DNA from 3 places in the Rhizobium acidisoli genome. Region 3 is predicted to be linked to each of the others. Evidence: predicted binding sites of a transcription regulator. Region 3 holds the regulator's gene; each other region holds the start of a gene.

Region 1 (5,179 bases), on a different replicon from region 3:
GCTATGGCTCGGCCATGGCTGTGGTTTTCTTCGTCCTCATCGTCCTGCTCTCCTTCGTCCTTCTGATGCTCCGGCAGCGCGCCAACTGGTCCGATGGAGAGGCACGCTGATGAAGCGCAAGACACTCGATCGTATCGGACTGCTGTTCGTCGCCTTGGTTATGATCTCACCGGTCGTTCTGTTCTTTCTCTGGATGATCTCGCTGTCGCTGAAATACGAGATCGACAACGGCGCCTATCCGCCGATCTTCATTCCGGAGCGTTTCGCCTGGACGAATTATCTGAAGGTCTTCGAAGAGAACAACTTCTTCCTCTATCTGTGGAATTCGGTGCTGGTGACGGGGGCCGCGACGCTTCTGGCGCTGCTGATCGGCGTGCCGGCCGGCTACGGCATCGCGCGGCTAAAGGCGGAGAAGTCTGCGATGGTCATCATGATCGCGCGTATGACGCCCGGCCTTTCCTTCCTGATCCCGCTCTTCCTGCTGTTCCAGTGGCTGAACCTGCTCGGCACGCTGATGCCGCAGATCATCATCCATCTCGTCGTCACCGTGCCGATCGTCGTGTGGATCATGATCGGTTATTTCGAGACGACGCCGATGGAGCTGGAAGAGGCTGCAAGCATCGACGGCGCGACGCCCTGGCAGATTTTCCGCCTGGTCGCCTTGCCGATCGCCAAGCCCGGCATTGTCGTCGCCTTCATCCTGTCGGTCATCTTCTCCTGGAACAACTTCGTCTTCGGCATCGTTCTCGCCAGCCGCGAGACGCGAACGCTTCCGGTCGCGGTCTACAACATGCTCTCATTCGAACAGGTCAGTTGGGGGCCGCTTGCGGCGGCGGCGTTGATCGTTACCTTGCCAGTGCTGATATTGACGGTGTTTGCGCAACGGCAGATCGTGGCGGGGCTGACGGCCGGCGCCGTCAAGTGAGCAGGTGAGACGACGGTTTTGACGAGTTCTTCCGTGTTCGATTCGCCTGCCGATCCGGGGCGCAGCGTTTTGTGCGTCGGCGCGGCCGTCCTGGACACGCTGTTTCGCGTGCGCTCGTTGCCGACCGGCCAAGGCAAAATTCTCCCCTACGATATGCTGCAGATCGCCGAAGGTATGGCGTCAAGCGCGGCCTTTGCCGTCGCCCGGCTGGGCGGCCATGCCAGCCTCTGGGGCGCGGTCGGTGATGATGCCACCGGCGAACGCATCATTGCCGACCTGGGCAAGAGCGGTATCGATACGGGCGGTATGGTCCGTGTGGCAGGCGCCCATTCGGCGGTCTCGACGATCCTTGTCGACGATCAGGGCGAGCGTTTGATCGTGCCCTTCTACGATGCGGCCCTGCACGAGACGGTCAAGCCGGTCACAAAGCAGGACCTGTCCGCTTTCGATGCGGTGCTGGTCGACGTTCGTTGGCCGAAGCTTGCATTGCGGACGCTGTCGGCCGCCGGAGAGGCAGGCAAGCCGGCCATCCTCGATGGCGACGTTGCAGGCGACGGCGTGATCGAGATGCTGGCGCCGGCTGCCAGTCACATCGTGTTCTCGCAGCCGGCCGCCGAGCGCCTGACCGGAACTGCCGAGCCGGCGAAGGCCGTCGGCCTTCTCCGGCGAAAGTTCGAGCACGCCTTCACCAGCGTCACCTCAGGGGAAAACGGCTCTTTCTGGTTCGACGACCAAACCAGCGAAATCGCCCATCTTGCCGCTCCGAAGGTGAAGGCCGTCGATACGCTCGCAGCAGGCGATATCTTCCACGGCGCTTTCGCTCTGGCGATCGCAGAAGGCATGTCGATCGCCGAGACGATGCGCTTGTCCTCCATGGCGGCAGCGCTCAAATGCCAGGTGTTCGGTGGCCGTATCGGCGCGCCCACAAGAGCCGAGGTTTGCGATGCGCTGCGGGGTTGGGACGCGCTGGTGACGACGATGAGAGATCGCTAAGCGCGTTTTGTGAATCGCAATCCAGAATCCCCGCACATTTTGAGCGACATCACGATCAAAAGAGGTCCGAAAGCCAGTAGCAGAGCGCTGAAATCGTTGCTGCGGCGGGAAGTGTGACAATCCAGGCAATAACAATATTGCCGGCCAGGCCCCAGCGAACAGCAGACAGTCGTCGGGAGGCACCGACGCCGATGATGGCGCCGGTGATCGTGTGCGTCGTCGAGACCGGGATGCCCAGCCAAGTTGCGCCGAACAGCGTCAATGCTCCGCCGGTTTCGGCACAGAAGCCCTGCATCGGGTTGAGGCGCGTGATCTTCGATCCCATGGTGTGGACGATGCGCCATCCGCCGCAAAGCGTGCCGAGCGCCATTGCGCCTTGGCATGAGAGAACGACCCAGAGCGGCACATGGAAGCCGCCGGTCAGATAGCCTTGCGAATAGAGCAACACGGCAATGATGCCCATCGTCTTTTGAGCGTCGTTGCCGCCGTGGCCGAGGGAATAGAGCGAGGCGGAGACAAACTGGAAAACCCGGAATGTCCGATCGACAGCGAAAGGCGTCTGTCGCACGAAGATCCACGACACGATCAGGATGAGCAGCAGCGCAAGGAAAAACCCGATCGCCGGCGACATCACGATGGCGCCGGCCGTTTTCAACAATCCGCTCCACACGATCGAACTGAAACCTGTCTTCATCAGACCGGCACCGACCAACCCGCCGACCAGTGCATGCGATGAACTCGAAGGGATGCCGAAGACCCAGGTGACAATGTTCCAGACGATCGCGCCCACCAATGCCGCGAAGATCACCTGCGGCGTGACGATGGCCGGATCGATAATGCCGGTCCCGAGTGTTTCTGCGACGTGCAAACCAAAGAACAAGAAGGCGATGAAATTGAAAAAAGCCGCCCAAAACACTGCATATTGCGGACGCAGCACCCGCGTCGACACGATCGTGGCAATGGAATTGGCCGCATCGTGCAGGCCGTTGAGGAAGTCAAAGAAGAGTGCAACGGCCACGAGAGCGGCCAGAAGGGGGAGGGCGAGGGTGGCTTCCATCAAACGTTCTCGATGACGATGCCACTGATTTCATTGGCGACATCCTCGAAACGGTCGACGACCTTCTCAAGCTCGCCATAGATCTCGCTGCCGATAAGATATGCCATCGCATTCGATGCGCCGTGGCGGCGGTAAAGATCCTTCAGTCCTTGCTCATGCAACTCGTCGGACCGGCCCTCGACCCGTGTTACTTCTTCCGCCAGCGCGGCCAGGCGAGGAGCATTGGTGCTGATCCGGTCGAGAAGAGGAAGGGCCTCGGCGATCAAATGGGCCGCCTGGACGATCGTCTTTCCCATTTCCTGCATCACGGGGTCGAAGCTTTTCTGCTCGAACAGCCGGATGGTCTTCACCGTCTTCTGCATCATGTCGATCGCATCGTCCATCGACTGGATGAGATCCTTGATATCGCCGCGGTCGAACGGCGTGACGAAACTGCGGCGCACCGCAAGCAGCACCTCGCGGGTAATGTCGTCGGCTTCATTCTCCAACTGGATGATCCGGGCGCAATGGCCTTCAATGTCCGTGCCGCCCAAGAGTTCGTTAAGCGCTTCGGCCGCACCGACGACGGTCTTAGAGTGTTGGGCGAAGAGATCGAAGAAACGATCTTCCCGCGGCATGAGTTTTCGAAACCAGCTTAACATCGGCGCTCCATGGCTGTCACAAAAGCGTCATAAAGCACGGTGGCTGTCATGGAAAGCCTCGAGGTCAATGGACAAATTGTCCGAAGGGTGAATCAGGAATTGCAATCCTCGAACCGCAGAAATTAAATCGAAAGACTCGACGCGGGCAATTAACAGGCTAGAAGTCGAGTTGGAGTCCTGAAATTCCCATGAAGGGAAAAATCCTTTGACAGGACTCGTGCAATGGCTAAAGCTATGCTTACACGAAAACGAAAAGAGCCAGTGCGGGAACACCGGCTCTCTCGATAGCTTACCGCTTTCACGGTTTCGTGGTCGTATCGGAGCCGTCTTCATGGTGCTTAAACCATGGGACGGCTTCCTTCATTTCCGCAGCGAAGTGAAGACCGTATATGATCGTCATCGACGCGTACGTAGCTATCACCGCCCACTTCAGTACCATGTTGACCATGGTCACCTCCGCTGTTTGGTGCATTAACACGAGCAATGTACGAGACTTCAGTATTCGCGCACAAGGGCGAAATCTGTGTATGCCCCAACGTCCACAAGTCAAATTTTTTTCTCGTGTAGTTTCAATGGCATAAGCTGCACGGTCTGTGGATTAAAGGCGTGAACGGACGGCGAACAAAGTTTCGCTTTTCGGTCACACCTGATGATTCGGTTGATCGAGCCGGTGGAATCGCCTTGACGATTCTCCGAATCGTTTGCCGAAAGCCAGTTATCCACAGCCCGCCGATCCCAATTCCGAAGCCATGGACCCCTCGGACACGTAGAGCAGTCACGAAAGCGCTGCGCCGGTGCCCAGCCGGGACTAATAGCTGGGCCTCCCGAGACGAAGACCCTTCCTGAGCATGAAGTAACAAAGGGTCACCTCCCCCCTATTCCAATCCTGAAGATGACCAACGTGAACATCCAGCACGTCACCACAGACCGTGGGCCTTTGACGATCGCCACCTATGAAGGCATGGCGGCCTCGCCTCCCCGGAACCTTGTCGGCCGCCGAAGTCGATCGGCAGCTGAAGATCATGCGGGAGCTCGACGCCCAGCAGAAGAAAGCGACATCATGAACCAGATCCACGATCTCCTCTCGCGAGCCCAGGACCTGATCCGCGATCCTGCTAAGTGGGCCACAGGTTGGTTTGCCCGGGACGTTGAACAGGCCGCTCCTCGGTAATGGCACAGACCCTGACCGATTCTACTCAATTTATGAGTTCATGGCCTAGAATGAGCATTCCATCGACGAACTTGCCTCCGGTTTGGGGCGCAAGATTCCTGCGGATAATTCATAGGAGGGATGGCAAATCAGTTGTCGTCGTTAGACAGTTCACGCAAATGGTGAATGTGGGGCTCGGCGCGGTAGGCCCCTTGTTAGAAAAGCCCTTCTCGGTTCTTACGGATTTAATTGAGCGAGAATGTACGAAGACAACACGACATTTGTGATTGGCGCGGGTGCCAGCCAAGAGTTCGGATTACCAGTCGGCTGGGACCTGCTCACACAAATCCGCGATAATAGTTTCTTCTTGTTTGATGGCGGAGCCTATCCGTCGAGAGGAGCAAGGGCGATCT
Region 2 (5,179 bases), 1.4 Mb from region 3:
TCCACAAGATAGGCCGGTGGGCAAGTGACAGGATTTATTGACGGGCCGTCGGCGAGCTGCATATCCTTTTTGAAATCGCAGGATCGGCGCGGCGTGCCGATTCGCGGATCCTGCGCGGGAATCGGGAAAGCATGATGCCCACAGGCAAAACCATGGAAGCAGCGCTCAACGAATTGAGACAGGCGATTTCGAGCCTCGAAAACGCCGTCGACATGCGCGTCGAGCGGGAGCGCGAGCAGGGCGAGATCGAGGGCGAGGTGCGGCGCGTGCACGCTGATCGCTCCCGGTTGGCGCAGGAGCTCGATCAGGCGGAATTCCGCGCCAACCGGCTCGAGGAAGTCAACCGCGAGGTATCGCGGCGGCTGGTGACGGCCATGGAAACGATCCGCGCGGTTCTGGATCGCTAGAACAGGATGATTGCAGGCCAAGCTGGCCCAAAATCTGAATCCTGTTCTCATTGAAAGAGTTAGAGCATGATGTCGTCCGAAAGCCGTTCACACTTTTCGGCATCATGCTCTTATAGAAAGAGTTCGGCATGGCGCAGGTGACGGTAACGATCGACGGCAAAGCCTATCGGATGGCCTGCGAGGAAGGGCAGGAGGATCACCTGACCGATCTCGCCACCCGTTTCGACCGCTATGTCGGCCATCTCAAGGGGCAGTTCGGGGAAATCGGCGATCTCAGGATTACGGTCATGGCCGGTATCATGATCATGGACGAGATTGCCGAGCTGACGCGCCGCGTCACCGGGCTGGAATCCGAACTCGAATCCTTGCGCGGCAACCGCGACACGGTGCTTGCCGCTACCGCCCGCACCGAGGAGAATCTCGCGGCGGCGCTCAGCGAGGTTTCATCCCGCATTCGCGGCATCACCGACAAGCTGAACGGCCGGCCAGCCCCCGAACTCAATTGATCTTCAATTAAATAAGGACGACTTGCCGCCGCCACTGGCGCGTCGGCGCAAACGACCTTATATATCGCGATGCGGTCTGCGCCTCTCGACAGGAACCACAATCCCTGGGGCCATACTCGATCCAAAGGGAGCTGTCCCTGGCCAGGCCCGTGGGCCTGGACACACGGCGCCCACCTACGTTTGTAGGCACCCAGGATCGTAAACATCCATCGGTTGCCGTGGATCGCACCTTCCCTTCCATCTTCAGCGAAGACGCCGGACCGAGCGGGCGAAGGCGGCTACAGCGCCGCGCGTCTTTTTAGACGCGCAAAGGACGCTGTAGCACTTTGGATGGCTGTCCGCCCTTCGTCGAGTGCGGCTACTTCCTCAAGCCGGGGAGGGTGACCTGGAAGACCTGGAACATGGTGTCGACGTCGGCGCCGCCCTCCGCTTTGTAGGCTGCGCCCACCTGGAAACCATCCTGCGTCAGGAAGTCGTTGTCATTGGCGACGAACAGGAAATAGTCGTCCGGCAGGTTCGGATCGAGAACGCTCGCAAGACCCATGGCTTCCCATTTTTCCGACAGGTTGTTTTTGTCGTTCGGTGCGCCGTTGTGCAGGCCGAAGCGGGCAAGCTCGGCTTTGTCGTTGATGTCGATGAAAGGCGTCAGCGTCGCCGGCGTCAGCGAAGGATCGACGACGCCCTTCGGCGCGGTCGGCTTGCCGGCATCGAAATCGCTGCCGGCGATATCGGTCGCATTGGAGAGATCGACGATGTTGATCTTGCGGTAGAGCGAGGTGTCGCCCTTCAGGCCCTGGCCGTTGCCGCTGTCGCGGGCAAGCATCAGGAAAGTCTTGTCGGAAAGAGCGACGATTTCACTCTCAGCCGCGATCACCGTCTTGTCCTTGGCATCCTTGAAGACCGGCAGCGGCACGACATATTCGTGCACCAGCTTCAGGTGATCGGGATCGGGATCGGCAGCGTCATAGATCATGGCGCGAGTATTTTGACGGGTCGAGCCGGAATCACCGCCGTCCTGGCGGGCCGCCGACTGCAGCACCGCTATGATGAATTTGCCGTCCGGGGTCATCGCTATGCCTTCAAGGCCCTGGTTGTTCTGGCGGCCGGTCTCCGGGTCCTTCGGGTCCGGAGCGGATGCGCCGGGGCCGGGATTGTTGGAGGCGAAGCTCAGCGCGCCCTTGCGCATCGGCAACAGCGCCTTCGGCGGCTGGGTGGCCGAGAGCAGGTGACTGTCGGCTGCGAAGCGATAGATATAGGGGCCGTACTCGTCGCTGACGAACATGCTGCCGTCGGCCATGCGGATGATGGCTTCATTGTCGAGGGCGATCTTGCCGTTTACCGCCTGCGGCAGCGGCGGAAAGTCGCCGGCAGCGGCGCGGACGCCGGATTCCGGGTCGAGGCCGGTCATGTCGCCGCCCTTGTCATCGACAAATAGGATGGAATCGACAAGTTTCGCATCGACCCCGGATTGCTCCTTGCCGGCCTCGGGCGCCGCACTCGGAGCGGTCGGCGTCAGGCCGATCGCAATGGTGTTCAAGCGCGGCCGATAGTCGACGGTGCCGACGGCGTTGTAACCACGGTCGGGCAACAGGTAGAGCGTGCCCTTGTAGCCGGCACCATCGCGGCTCCAGGCGGCGGAATCGATCGTCATGCCGGAGCCGGAGCCGAAGGTTTCGCCGAATTTGTCGCGCTGGTTGGCCGGGATGCGGCCGATGCCGACCAGGCCCTTGTTGACGAAGGTAAGGCTACCGACGGCGGCGGAATTCTCCGCGCTTGCTGCGGCCGGAATGGCGGCGGATGCCGCGAGAACCGCAGCAAACAGCCGCGATGCGTATGATCTGACGTTGTTCATGAAATACCCTCTCGGTCAAAGCGTTCCTGCAGCGGTTTCCGCCCGCAGGCTGGACACCGCTTCAAATGACACCCTCGGCCTTGGGATCGATCCGCAGACAGAACACATCCTGGATCTCGTCCCCCGTATCCCCGGCTAACGGTCTAGGATGGGATCGTGATATCTGGATGACGAAGCTAAAGCGCCGCGCGTCTGAGTTCCGATTTAAGGAATTATGCAAGAGAGCCTGCAATTCAGGCAGTTGCCTGATCGACCGGACTAAGTCCTTCGGTGAAGACCTCGTCGTGGTAGCCCTTGGAGCCGACATCGAGCGCCAGCGGGCTGCGCCATTCCCTGTTGTCGCTGAGGCAATCGAGCACGAAACGGAAATCATAGCGCGGTTGCCAGCCGAGTTCCCGCCTTGCGCGGGCGTTGACATAGACGCGGTCGAGGGTCGGGAACATCTTCCAGCCGCGCTCGGCATAGAGGGCACCCGCACCTGGAAACAACCGCTCGACGGCGGCAGGCGCGTCGCGCCTGATCTCGGCGAGATCGTTCGACGAAAATGGTGTCGTGGCCGAGATGATGTAGCGGCCGAAGCCGATTGCCGGCGCCTTATCCAGTGCCAGCAGATGGGCGCCGACCACATCGGCGATGTCAACGCGGCGGTGAAGAAGTTCGTTGGCTTGTGCATTCGCTGCCGAATAGCCGCCGCGAATATCAGGATCGGCGTCGCGTTCAGGGAAGAAACGCGAGGTCCTGAGGGTAATGACCGGCAGAAGGGATTTGCGGGCGAAGAGTTCGCACAGGCCTTCGGCGGCGAGTTTCGTCACGCCGTAGATGTTTTTGGCAACCGGCAATACCTCCTCGGTGATCCACGCGGCCGGTTGGCCGGCGGCCGGCGTCAATGCCGCACCGAAGGTGCTGGTGGTGCTGGTGAAGACAAAGCTTGCAACGCCCGCGGCAATCGCCTCTTCGAGCAGGTTCAGCGTGCCGCCGACGTTGGTGTCAAGGAAATCGCGATTGCCATGGGTCGCCACATGCGGCTTGTGCAGGGTCGCGGCATGGACGACGTGGCGGATGTCCGACATCGCCTGTCTGACGAAGGCGCGATCGCCGATCGAGCCGACCATGTCGGTGAAAGCCGACGGTTTGACATCGATGCCGCGCGCCGGCCGGCCTTGCCCTCTCAGGCTACGCATCAGCGCCTCGCCGAGACGGCCGGCGCTTCCCGTTACCAGTATCGTCATCGCACCGCCTCCCGAGTGTTTCGGCGCCGGAGGCTATAAAGGGCGGGATTACCAGGCAACGCATAAATTATGCATGGGGGTGCAGGAAAGCTGCAGGCCGGGTCACTATTCCGGCTGGCCTTCAAGATCGCTTTTCAACCGGTCGAGGATCGATAGAGCATGCCCTGCATAGGCGCTGATCCAGCGGTCATGGATGTGCTTGATCGGCAGGCTGTTCAGGTGGTTCCAGCGTTCGCGGCCCTCCTTCCTGGCGATGACCAGGTCGGCTTCCTCCAGCACCTTCAGATGCTGCATCACCGTGCAGCGGTCCATCTGCGGAAACATCTCGCAAAGCGCCCCTGTGGTGCGCGGGCCATCTTTGAGCAGGTCGAGGATTTCGCGGCGGCGACGATGCGCCAGCGCCTTGAAAACGGGGTCGTCGGTCGATTCGCTTGACATGTTATGTTTTTATAACATAATGGCGCCGAGTACAATGGAAACAGACACAATGGAGAAGAGGAGAAGGACCATGTCTCTCGGAATCCGCGTTTCCGGCCGTATCGGCCGTCCGGTCGCAGAGGTATTCGACGCCGTCGTCAACCCGAAGAAGCTCAGCAGCTATTTCACCACGATCGGCGGGGCGAGCGCGCCGCTGGTCAAGGGCACCACGGTGACCTGGTGGAAGGACGCCCAGGTGGAGGTGGTCGAACTCGTGCCGGAAAGTCGCCTCGTGCTCAGCTGGGATGGCGGCACCGGCGACGACAAGAAGACCTATAAAACGTCGGTGGAGATGAACTTCAAGCCGCTGGAGGATGGCGGCACGCTGGTGACCATCGCCGAGACCGGCTGGCGTGAGGACGATGCCGGTCGGCGCGGTACCTATCTCAACTGTGAAGGCTGGACGCAGATGCTGTGCTGCATGAAGGCTTTCGTCGAATACGGCATCAATCTGCGCGAGGGCATGTTCCTCAGCGAAATGAAGGGAGAGCCGGCCAGCGCGCCGGATGCCTGACCGGTAAGGCGGCCTCAGCGAGATCGGCGGCGCAATCGTCGCATTCGCCAAGAACGTCGAGACTTCGCTTGCCTGTCACACTGCGGGTGCTAGTTTCCGGATTCGACACTTCATCTCGATTTCCAGGAGATTTCATTATGCAGCTTGGCATGGTTGGTTTGGGCCGCATGGGCAATTACATGGTCCAGCGCCTG
Region 3 (5,179 bases):
ACCGTGCTCGCCGACGCCAATGTCGACAGCGCCAGCAAGGGCCAGATCGACCTTTCGGTCGATGAGAAGAACCGCAAGGTCAACGACAAGCAGGTTGGCTGGATGAACGAGCTGAAGGCGAGCGGCGCTCTGCATAAGCAGTTCAACACCGGCCTCTTCGTCAACGGCAATTCCAGCCGTCCGGAGGCTGCAGGCCTTGGGGTCGCCCTCATCGGCTCGCTCTACCTGATGCTGATCGTGCTGGTGCTGGCGCTGCCGATCGGCGTTGCCGCCTCGATCTATCTCGAGGAGTTTGCGCCGAAGAACCGGCTGACGGATCTGATCGAGGTCAACATCAACAACCTCGCCGCCGTTCCCTCCATCGTCTATGGTCTGCTCGGCCTTTCCGTCTTCATCAACTTCGTCGGCCTGCCGCGCTCGGCTTCGCTGGTCGGCGGCCTGGTGCTGACGCTGATGACCCTGCCGACGATCATCATCGCGACACGCGCCGCACTGCGCGCCGTGCCGCCGTCGATCCGCGCCGCAGCGCTTGGCCTTGGCGCTTCGAAGATGCAGATGGTGTTCCACCATGTCCTGCCGCTCGCCATGCCCGGCATCCTTACCGGCACGATCATCGGCCTGGCGCACGCGCTCGGCGAAACCGCGCCGCTGCTGCTGATCGGCATGGTCGCCTTCGTCGCCAACGCGCCGACGACACCGCTCGATCCCTCGACGGCCCTGCCGGTGCAGGTCTATATGTGGGCGAACGAGGCCGAACGTGCCTTCGTCGAGCGTACTTCGGGTGCCATCATCGTCCTGCTCCTGTTCCTGATCGTCATGAACATGGGCGCCATCCTCTTGCGTCGTCGCTTCGAGCGCCGCTGGTAAACGGAGTTACAGATCATGAACATGTTGACGGAAGCTGCAGTTGAAAAGGCGCTGGATCAGAAGATGAGCAACGTCCCGTATAAGATGATCGGCCAGGATGTCTCGGTTTACTACGGCGAGAAGCGCGCGCTTTTCGACGTGAACCTGAACATTCGCGAAAACACCGTAACCGCGCTGATCGGCCCGTCGGGCTGCGGCAAGTCGACCTTTCTGCGGAGCCTCAACCGCATGAACGACACGATCGACGGCTGCCGGGTCACAGGCAAGATCACCCTTGATACCGACGATATCTATGATCCGGATATCGACGTCGTCGAACTTCGCGCTCGCGTCGGCATGGTCTTCCAGAAGCCGAACCCGTTCCCGAAGACGATCTACGAAAACGTCTCCTACGGCCCGCGCATCCATGGTCTGGCCAAGTCGAAGGCCGATCTCGACCAGATCGTCGAGACCAGCCTGCAGCGCGCCGGCCTCTGGAACGAGGTCAAGGACCGCGTGCATGAATCCGGCACCGGCCTGTCGGGCGGCCAGCAGCAGCGCCTCTGCATTGCCCGTGCCGTCGCCGTCAGCCCCGAAGTCATTCTGATGGACGAGCCCTGCTCGGCGCTCGACCCGATCGCCACCGCCAAGGTCGAGGAACTGATCCACGAGCTGCGCGAGAACTACACGATCGTCATCGTCACCCACTCCATGCAGCAGGCCGCGCGCGTCTCGCAGCGCACCGCCATGTTCCACCTCGGCAATCTCGTCGAGGAGAACGACACCGACAAGATGTTCACCAATCCCGACGATCCGCGCACCCAGGACTACATCATGGGTCGCTTCGGCTGATTTTGGCGACACCGAGCCTTCCCGTTATTCGAGGATAAAGCCCCATGGCATCGACACATATTTATTCTGCCTATGATGATGATCTGAAGTTTCTGTCCAGGCGGATTTCCGAAATGGGCGGCCTGGCCGAGCAGATGGTCGCCGAATCCGTCCGGGCGCTGGTCAACGGCGATACTGCGCTCGCCCAGAAGGTCATTTCCGACGACGTGATCCTCGATCACGCCGAGCGCGAGATCGGCGACAAGGCGATCGTCACCATCGCCCGCCGCCAGCCGATGGCCGCGGACCTGCGTGAGATCATGGGTTCGATCCGCATCGCCGCCGATCTCGAACGCGTCGGCGACCTTGGCAAGAACACCGCCAAGCGCGTCATCGCCGTGCAGAGCACCGGAGTGCCCCGCAAGCTCGCCCGCGGCCTCGAGCATCTGTCCGAGCTGGCGCTCGTCCAGCTCAAGGAAGTGCTCGACGTCTACACGACACGCGCCGCCGACAAGGCGAGTGCGATCCGCGAGCGCGACAACGAGATCGACGCGATGTACACCTCGCTGTTCCGCGAGCTCCTGACCTACATGATGGAAGATCCGCGCAACATCACCAGCTGCACGCATCTGCTCTTCTGCGCCAAGAACATCGAGCGCATCGGCGACCACGCCACCAACATCGCCGAGACGATCTATTACATGGCAACCGGCGCGCAGCCGGAAGGCGACCGTCCGAAGGACGACAGCGCCAACACCGTCGGCGCGGTCACGGAATAACCGCGCACCAGCCTATTGCGTGCGCGCCCATGTGGGGCGCGCAAAGAGGTCGCAGCCATTTTTCTGATTTTGCGCAGGATGCATTGCTTAAATCACCCCCGGTTTAAGGATCATGCGCGAGGAGACCGACACGCATGATCCCGAGAGTTGCAGTTGTTGAAGACGAAGAAGCCCTGAGCGTGCTTCTTCGCTACAATCTCGAAGCTGAGGGCTTCGAGGTCGATACCATCCTTCGTGGCGACGAGGCCGAAATCAGGCTTCAGGAGCGCACGCCCGACCTTCTCATCCTCGACTGGATGCTGCCCGGCGTCTCCGGCATCGAACTCTGCCGGCGCCTGCGCATGCGGCCGGAAACTGAGCGCCTGCCGATCATCATGCTGACGGCGCGCGGCGAAGAGAGCGAGCGCGTCCGTGGGCTTTCGACGGGGGCCGACGATTACGTCGTCAAGCCCTTCTCGACCCCGGAACTCGTCGCCCGCGTCAAGGCGATGCTGCGCCGTGCCCGCCCCGAGGTGCTGTCGACCGTGCTGAAATGCGGCGATATCGAACTCGACCGCGAAACCCACCGCGTCCACCGCAAGAGCCGCGAAGTCCGCCTCGGCCCGACCGAATTCCGCCTGCTGGAATTCCTGATGTCGTCGCCCGGACGGGTCTTCTCCCGCTCGCAGCTGCTCGACGGCGTCTGGGGCCACGACATCTATGTCGACGAACGCACCGTCGACGTCCATGTCGGCCGCCTGCGCAAGGCGCTGAACTTCTCCAACATGCAGGACGTCATCCGCACCGTCCGCGGCGCGGGCTATTCGATGGAAGCCTGAGGGGTTTCTGACAAAGTCGAGCAAGCTCCGCCCCTCACCCTAACCGACCGGGGTCGAGCCACACGTCTCGACCCGTCCTTCGGACCCCCGTAAACGAGGCGAGGGTACGTGCCCTGCTAGCGACCAGCGAGGGACGGAGAGGTTGCGGCATATCCCCTTCGCCCCGCGCGCGGGGAGAAGGTGCCGGCAGGCGGATGAGGGGCAGCCACACCCAACACACTCACACAAAAAAACGGGCCTTGCAGCCCGTTTTCGCATGTCGACAATGTCTTACCCGCTCAGCTTGCCCGGGCTGCCGCCCGGCGGCGTTCGTTGACCGGCTGGTAGGCGAGTTTCTGGTGATAGCCGCAATAGGGCGAATTGTCGGGGGATTCGCAGCCGCAGAAATGGAAGTCGTCCTTCAGCGGATCGCCGACCGGCCACTTGCAGGTGCGTTCGGTCAGTTCCGTCAGGCCGAGGCGGCGCGAGATCGGCACGACCACGTTGCCCTTCGGCACGTATTCCATTTCCTCGACCGTTTCGATCTCGATCTCTTCCTTCAGCATCGTCGCGCCCTGCTGGCGGGTAACGGTGCGGGTGGTGATCCGAGAGGCGAAGTTCGGCGCGCGCGGCGCCGATGTCGTGCGTTTCGGCGTGCGCGCCGTGGCGGCCGTGCCGCCGGCCTTGGCGCGGCCGGGAAGGCTCAGCCGGTGAACCTTGCCGATCACAGCGTTTCTGCTGACACCGCCAAGTTGCGCCGCGATCTGGCTGGCGCTCAGTCCTTCGGCCCAGAGCTTCTTGAGTTTCTCGACCCGCTCGTCTGTCCAGTTCATGCCCTGTCTCCACCTTTTGCGTTGGTGATGGCAGAATCCCTCACCGTTGTCCCGGAAGCCTCCGAAACAAGAAACGCTTGATCAATTTTGGTGACTAGTTCCGCCGCATGCAGTCTAGTAATTGAACTTTAACCTAGTGTGAGCCTGACTCCGTGACAAGAGTCGCATGAATCCGGATGAATCGAATTCGGAGTTTTCCCCAACTTGCTGCCGCTGCGTGGCATTTCTGCAATATTGCCTGTTGAAGGTCGAAAACACCGCTGTACAAGCTTGCTGCATGCGCTAAGGGCGCAGTTTTGTTGACATTGCAGCGCGAAAAGGAAATAGTACCGCTGGCCGCCGCAAGGCGGCATTTTTGATTTTTCAGGCCTGGTTTTCTTAGCCGGAGTCCTGTGTTTGACAACGCTGATCGGGAGACCCGCGCCATGGCTGAAGCCGCGCCGCTTTATGACACCTATTCTCGTGCCCCGCTGCGGTTCGAGCGAGGCGAGGGCGTATGGCTGATCACCGAAGGCGGCGAGCGATATCTCGATTTCGGCGCCGGCGTCGCCGTCACCTCGGTCGGCCATAGCAACCCGCATGTAGTTGGCGCGCTGAAGGAACAGGCCGACAAGGTCTGGCACCTCTCCAATATCTATGAGATCCCCGGCCAGGAGCGCCTGGCCAAGCGGCTGACGGAGGCGACTTTCGCCGACAAGGTGTTCTTCACCAATTCGGGCGCCGAGGCGCTCGAATGCGCGATCAAGACGGCGCGCCGCTACCAGTTTTCCAAGGGTCATCCCGAACGCTTCCATATCATCACCTTCGAAGGCGCCTTCCATGGCCGGACGCTGGCGACCATCGCCGCCGGCGGCCAGGAGAAATATCTCGAAGGTTTCGGCCCCAAGGCGCCGGGCTTCGATCAGGTGGCCTTTGGCGACATCGACGCGGTGCGTGCCGCCATCACCGACGCGACGGCGGCAATCCTCATCGAGCCGGTGCAGGGCGAGGGCGGCGTGCGCCCGGCCACGCCTGAGTTCATGAAGGCGCTGCGCCAGATCTGCGACGAAAACGGCCTGCTGCTGATCCTCGACGAGGTTCAGACCGGCGTCGG

The links. The regulator PhoB, encoded in region 3, activates phosphate uptake and scavenging genes when phosphate is short. The targets are predictions, from matches to a motif close to TGTCATNNANCTGTCAT.
Region 1: the regulator PhoB is predicted to act here: its motif matches at 3,631-3,647, upstream of CO657_RS26280 (DUF47 family protein).
Region 2: the regulator PhoB is predicted to act here: its motif matches at 2,922-2,938, upstream of CO657_RS16635 (esterase-like activity of phytase family protein).

What each region holds. Positions count from the first base shown of each region.
Region 1 covers NZ_CP035000.1:131,128-136,306, reverse strand. Annotated here, with positions in the region: gene CO657_RS26300 (carbohydrate ABC transporter permease) at 1-110, shown strand, start outside; gene CO657_RS26295 (carbohydrate ABC transporter permease) at 110-925, shown strand; gene CO657_RS26290 (sugar kinase) at 944-1,918, shown strand; gene CO657_RS26285 (inorganic phosphate transporter) at 1,974-2,975, opposite strand; gene CO657_RS26280 (DUF47 family protein) at 2,975-3,616, opposite strand; gene CO657_RS26275 (SIR2 family protein) at 5,026-5,179, shown strand, end outside.
Region 2 covers NZ_CP034998.1:3,383,005-3,388,183, reverse strand. Annotated here, with positions in the region: gene CO657_RS16650 (DUF4164 domain-containing protein) at 132-407, shown strand; gene CO657_RS16645 (cell division protein ZapA) at 536-913, shown strand; RNA gene ssrS (6S RNA) at 984-1,142, shown strand; gene CO657_RS16635 (esterase-like activity of phytase family protein) at 1,272-2,765, opposite strand; gene CO657_RS16630 (NAD-dependent epimerase/dehydratase family protein) at 2,999-3,994, opposite strand; gene CO657_RS16625 (ArsR/SmtB family transcription factor) at 4,100-4,432, opposite strand; gene CO657_RS16620 (SRPBCC domain-containing protein) at 4,503-4,985, shown strand; gene gnd (phosphogluconate dehydrogenase (NAD(+)-dependent, decarboxylating)) at 5,123-5,179, shown strand, end outside.
Region 3 covers NZ_CP034998.1:168,240-173,418, forward strand. Annotated here, with positions in the region: gene pstA (phosphate ABC transporter permease PstA) at 1-867, shown strand, start outside; gene pstB (phosphate ABC transporter ATP-binding protein PstB) at 883-1,698, shown strand; gene phoU (phosphate signaling complex protein PhoU) at 1,743-2,456, shown strand; gene phoB (phosphate regulon transcriptional regulator PhoB) at 2,591-3,274, shown strand; gene CO657_RS00880 (GcrA family cell cycle regulator) at 3,553-4,086, opposite strand; gene CO657_RS00885 (aspartate aminotransferase family protein) at 4,512-5,179, shown strand, end outside.